DNA from 2 places in the Pseudoalteromonas sp. 2CM36K genome. Region 1 is predicted to be linked to the other one. Evidence: predicted binding sites of a transcription regulator. Region 1 holds the regulator's gene; the other holds the start of a gene.
The links. The regulator sigma-54, encoded in region 1, starts transcription at its own class of promoters, with help from an activator protein. The targets are predictions, from matches to a motif close to GTTGGCACGNNNNTNGNNT.
Positions count from the first base shown of each region.

Region 2: a site for sigma-54 is predicted at 1,166-1,184, ahead of MTN97_RS04605 (BON domain-containing protein). Genes of this name have one in related genera too.

Region 1 is NZ_JALNTK010000028.1:33,673-36,801, forward strand. It holds gene lptA (lipopolysaccharide transport periplasmic protein LptA) at 1-104, shown strand, start outside; gene lptB (LPS export ABC transporter ATP-binding protein) at 101-826, shown strand; gene MTN97_RS15845 (RNA polymerase factor sigma-54) at 1,160-2,659, shown strand; gene hpf (ribosome hibernation promoting factor) at 2,686-2,973, shown strand; gene ptsN (PTS IIA-like nitrogen regulatory protein PtsN) at 2,978-3,129, shown strand, end outside.
Region 2 is NZ_JALNTK010000005.1:120,874-124,002, forward strand. It holds gene MTN97_RS04600 (mechanosensitive ion channel family protein) at 1-21, shown strand, start outside; gene MTN97_RS04605 (BON domain-containing protein) at 772-1,092, opposite strand; gene srmB (ATP-dependent RNA helicase SrmB) at 1,332-2,558, opposite strand; gene MTN97_RS04615 (tRNA1(Val) (adenine(37)-N6)-methyltransferase) at 2,635-3,129, shown strand, end outside.

The sequences.
Region 1 (3,129 bases):
AGCAGTTAATTAGCGCAGAAAAAGACGAAAACTCAACAGACCGTGTACACACTATTTTAGTGCCTGTTGAAAATAAAAAAGAAGATGATAAAGGCCAACCATGAGCACATTAAAAGCAGAGCTATTAGCTAAAAGCTACAAAGGTCGTGAAGTGGTGAAAAACGTTGGCCTAGAGGTTGAAGCTGGCAGTATTGTGGGGTTACTTGGCCCTAATGGTGCAGGTAAAACCACCACCTTTTATATGATTGTAGGCCTTGTACCTAGCGATAAAGGCAAAATATCAATTGATGATAAAGATATTACTTTATTACCGATGCACAGCCGAGCGCGTTTAGGGATTGGTTATTTACCGCAAGAGTCGTCTATTTTTAGAAAGCTGACTGTTTATCAAAACTTAATGGCTATCTTAGAAACACGTAAAGAATTAAATAAACAACAACGCGAAGATACTTTAAATAATTTACTTGATGAATTTAGCATTCAGCATATCCGCGATAGTCAAGGTATGGCTTTATCAGGTGGTGAACGTCGCCGCGTTGAAATTGCTCGCGCGCTTGCAGCAAACCCTAAATTTATCCTTTTAGACGAACCCTTTGCGGGGGTTGATCCTATCTCAGTATTAGATATTAAAAAGATTATAGAGCATCTTAAAAACCGTGGCATTGGCGTCCTTATTACAGATCATAATGTGCGCGAAACACTTGATGTTTGTGAAAAAGCCTACATAGTTTCTCATGGGGAGTTAATTGCATCAGGCACTCCTGAATACGTATTAAACGATAAAACAGTACGCGATGTTTATTTGGGCGAGCAGTTCAAGCTCTAATATGTGTGTTATTCCACTAAGCATCTGCTAAGATTAATCATACTTAGGTCTGTTGACCTATCAAGGTTGAATTTGCAGCAGTCTGTTTGATATTTAGGCAAGGCAGAGCCTATGTGGTGTGGTATTCCCCATAAATAGGCGATAACGCAGCATCAATGCCAAACAGGCGCTGCCCTTCGGGTTCTGCCTAGGGACGATTTACTCTTTGTTGCTCGGTTTTGACTTAGTCCACTAGGTTACAAACCTCGCGCCGCAATTAAACCGCCCCTAGTTTGAACAAATTTTAATCGCAAAGGTCAACAGACCGTAATTTAAAAGGATTGTTAGAGATACATGAGGCAATCATTACAGCTGCGCATGGGCCAGCAACTTACAATGACTCCACAGTTGCAACAAGCAATTCGCTTATTGCAACTCAGTACATTGGATCTCCAGCAAGAAATTCAAGAAGCGCTCGATAGCAACCCCTTGCTTGAAGTTGAAGAACACGATTACAGCGAAGACACAGCAGGTAAAAACGAACAAAAAGCCGATAACGATGACTTAACGCTAAGTGCCTCAGCTGACGATAAACCTAGCGAGTATGAGCAAGATAGCGGCGAAGCAATGACCAAAGACACCATTAGCGATGATATGGCTATGGATGTTACTTGGGATGAATATATGAGTGCTGCGCCTGCCTCTTCATCGGGCCCAATGCCAGAAGATGAATCTATTTATCAAGGCTCTTCGACTGAAACGCTGCATGAGTATTTAATGTGGCAACTTCAACTGACGCCGTTTAGCCCTACCGATGAAGCGATAGCTATTGCAATTGTAGAAGCTGTGGACGACTCAGGGATTCTAACCCTTAGCTGTGAAGAAATATTAGAAAGCTTTAACCAAGAAAACGACGCCGAAGATGAAGTTGAACTTGACGAAATAGAAGCGGTACTAAAGCGTATTCAACTATTTGATCCAGTGGGAATAGCCGCGCGTAGTTTACAAGAGTGCTTGTGTATTCAGCTAAATCAATTTGATAAAGACACACCTTTTTTAAACGAAACAAAAATGATCTTAACCGATCATATTGATTTACTGGCTGCGCGTGACTATCGCACGTTGATGAAAAAAACAAAGCTTAAAGAAGATGAGCTTAAAGAAATCATGACGTTGATTCATACGCTCAGCCCAAAACCGGCAGACACTATTGTCAGAGAAGAGTCTGAGTACGTTATTCCTGACGTGTCGGTTAAAAAAGTAAAAGGCCGTTGGGTGGTTGAACTAAACCCAGATAGCATGCCTAAGATCAGAGTAAATAGCCAATATGCAGCTATGTCGCGTACGGTTAAATCAAGTGGTGATAGCCAGTTTATTCGCTCGCACTTACAAGAGGCTAAATGGTTTATAAAAAGCTTAGAAAGTAGAAACGACACACTGCTTAAAGTAACTAACTGTATTGTGCAGCAACAACAGGCCTTTTTTGAACATGGTCCTGAGGCGATGAAGCCTATGGTACTTAACGATGTGGCTGAAATGGTGGAAATGCACGAGTCGACTATTTCACGTGTTACTACGCAAAAATATATGCACACACCACGTGGCATTTTTGAGCTTAAATATTTCTTTTCAAGCCATGTAAGTACTGAAAATGGTGGCGAATGCTCATCAACAGCAATACGAGCATTAATTAAAAAATTAATCGCTGCAGAAAACTCAGCTAAACCATTGAGTGATAGTAAAATTGCAGATATATTGGCAGAGCAAGGAATTAAAGTAGCGAGGAGAACTATAGCAAAATATCGCGAATCTCTAGCTATTCCCCCGTCTAATCAACGTAAAAGTTTGATTTAAGGCGTACAACAAAGAGGAAAATGTTTATGCAACTGAATTTAACTGGTCGTCATGTAGATATTACCGACTCGCTTAGAGACTACGTAAATAGCAAATTTTCGAAGTTACAGAGGCACACTGATCACATAACGAATGTGCACGTTATTCTCGATGTAGAAAAACTAAACCAAAAAGCTGAAGCAACCGTTCATGTTAGTGGCGCTGAGATTTTTGCTTCTACTGAGCATCAAGATATGTATGCCGCTATAGACTCGCTCATTGACAAGCTAGATCGTCAAGTAATTAAACACAAAGAGAAACTTGCTCGACACTAACACTATGAAACTAAGCTCACTTATCTGTCAGGACTGCAGTAAAGCTGCGGTCCTTTTTAATAGTAAAAAAAGAATTTTAGAATTTATCAGTGAATTGGCTCACAATAAACTGCCCTATTTAACACAACAAGATATTCTTAACGCATTAACTGCAAG
Region 2 (3,129 bases), on a different contig from region 1:
GATGCAAGCCAAGGTGAGTAAATAATTTAAAACCCCGAAGGTAAAAGCATTGGGAAATAGTTACTGACTATCAGCGCGTTTTTACAAAGTAAAACGCGCTATTTATAATAAGTAATATAAGGGTCTGTTGACCTTTGCGGATTAAAATTAGTTCAAACTAAGAGCTATTTAATCGCGACGCGAGGTTTGTTGACTAGTGGGCTCGATAACTGCTCCTGCTTTATTCTACTGGCTTACATCCATGTAAGAATAAGTAAAAACCGAGCAAAGCTTCCGTGTCCAGCTCACACTCCTTGCCACCATCCATATAGACAACAAAGAGTAAATGTCCCTGGGCAGAACCTTTGGCTAAATACCAAACAGACTGCTGTAAATTCAACCTTGAAAGAACAACAGACCCAATTGATAACCTGAAGTAATTAAAGCCTTGCGCTAACTGCCTTAAAAACGCCTCAATTAGAAAACTATATCGATAAGGTTTCTCATCTCAAAATAGATTATTTAATCAACCGAACTAGAGCACAAGCTTGATGTAAGCGCTTTATAATAAGTGTTTATAAATAAAGGTTTCAAAAGCATAAGCAGCTGCAATGAGCGTCGCGATTGATGCGTAAACTAAACTAAAAGGCATTTAATTAAGTATTTAAACTGGCTTGGGAATATGCTCTGCAGTGAATTATATTGTGCAAACTATAAAAAAGCGCCGCTTGTGTTGGAGAAACAAGCAGCGCTGAGGGATAAGTTAAGTGTATTAGTTAAGAAAAAGTTATATTAAATGACACTAATTTTGTTATGAATGATTTTAACCCCATCCATATTTTCTAAAAACTTTTGTGCAAGAGCGCGTTCAAAACCGTTATTGGCTTCGCCTTTAAGTTCAACGTCACCGTCATTAACGTGTACGTTTAGTTTTTCTAACTTTAAATTTGGGTTAGTGCGCAATTCATGAGTAATAGATTGTTGTAAATTAGGTTGTGTAGCCACACTGCTAACTACAGCTAAATGCGTTGCTGCACTGACTTTAAAAGCAGAGGCTAATAAAAATAAACAACAAAACGAAATAAAACCGATAGTAAATTTAATGCGACTCATAACTATATCCTTAGTGTGTTACTAAAAAACAATGCCATTACTCGGCGTTTTAATACTCGTATATTCGATAGGGTTACAAGTTTCATTCCAAGATTAACTATTTGAAATAAATTACTATTTTATTAATTAGTTATTCAGCTAAGTATTTTTTACATATTACTATGAATAGCTTACTCACTGTTTTTAAGCCACAAAAAAGCCGACAAACGTCGGCTCAATTAAATGTGTTAAAGCTAAAGCTATTTTTTCTTTTTAGCTTTGGCTTTTTTCTTTGCTTTCATTTTTACTGGATCTTTACGCTTTTTAACCGGTGGTTTGGCTTCTTTATGCTTTGGCTCTAATCCTTTAAATACACGGCGTTTTAGCTTTTGCTCTATGTAACGTTCTACTTTGTAAAGTATGCCAATGTCGTGCGCTTCAATGAGTGAAATTGCAATACCTTTTTTACCAGCACGACCCGTACGGCCAATACGGTGTACGTATACATCCGCAGTGCGAGGCATATCAAAATTAATTACGTGGCTTATATCAGCTACATCAATACCGCGCGCGGCGACATCAGTTGCTACCAAAATGCGAGTTTTGCCACTGTGGAAATTTTCCATGGCTTTCATGCGTTTGTCTTGTGGCATTTCACCACGTAGCCACGCAGCTTTTACGCCGTTATTGGTTAGTTCACCAATAAGGGTTTCAAGACGCTCACGGGTTTTTACAAACACAATCGCTTTACTAACATCAGGGCCATTTAAGGTGTTAACTAATAGCTCAAGTTTATGATGATAATCATCCGCTAAATGAACCCATTGATGTATTTTAGCTTTTTCTTTGCGTGATGATTCGGCTTCAAGTAGCGCGGGGTCGTTTAAAATACGCTCAGCAAATAATTCTACGCTGTCACCTTCAAGGGTGGCTGAGAATAAAAAGCACTGACGACGGTTTTTAGCTTCATCACAAATGCGCAGCATTTCTTTACGAAAACCCATGTCGAGCATGCGGTCGGCTTCATCAAGAATGAGCATTTCTACGTTTTCTGCGTGGAAGTTTTCGGTTTCCAAATACTCCATTAAACGCCCAGGTGTGGCGATTAAAATGTCGTTATTATTTTCAAAAATTTCTTTGTGTGTACCGTAGTTTATACCGCCGGTAACCACCCCAATTTTTAACTGGGTTTGCTTTGCAAGTAACTCACATTGTTCATGAATTTGATAAGCAAGCTCGCGCGTTGGGGTCATAATTAATACCCGTGCAAAGCCCGGAACACGACGCGGAAAATCCATTAAATATTGAATTGCCGGAATTAAAAATGCCGCCGTTTTACCTGTACCTGTTGGTGCAGACGCTAAAATATCGCGTCCTTGCAACGCCTCAGGAATGGCTTGTTGTTGAATGCTAGTGGGGGTTTCATAGCCCATTTTATTAATAGCATTGAGTAGCTTATCATCAAGATCAAATTCAGAAAATTGCATAGAGTGTCAAAAATAGGGGACAATTGCCGTTAATTATACGCACTTAAACCTGCTTGGTGAATGAAAAGGTGAAAAAATGTCTGGTTTTGCATTTAAACAATTTAAGGTTGAGCACGACCAGTGCGCCATGAAGGTCTCTACCGATGGTATTTTACTGGGGGCATGGGCTGATTTAAGTGGGGCAAATACGTTACTTGATATAGGAACAGGTACAGGGTTACTGGCTCTAATGTGTAAGCAACGAGCGCCACATTTAAAGGTGAGTGCGGTTGAAGTTGATGAAGCAGCCTATCAGCAGGCTTTTCAAAATTGCCAGCAAAGTCCTTGGCCGGATATTAGTATTTACCATCAGTCTATTCAGCAGTTTGAGGCTGCTGGTTTATTTGATTGTGTTATAGTTAATCCGCCTTATTTCAATCACAGTTTAAAAGGTGATAATGCAGCGCGAAATATCGCTCGCCATACCGATGGTTTAAGCTTTGCAGAACTGCTTGGTGCGTATAGGCACCTAAGTCATCAACATTCGCGTTTTAATCTTATTTTACCCACCACTGAGGCGCAGTTATTTATA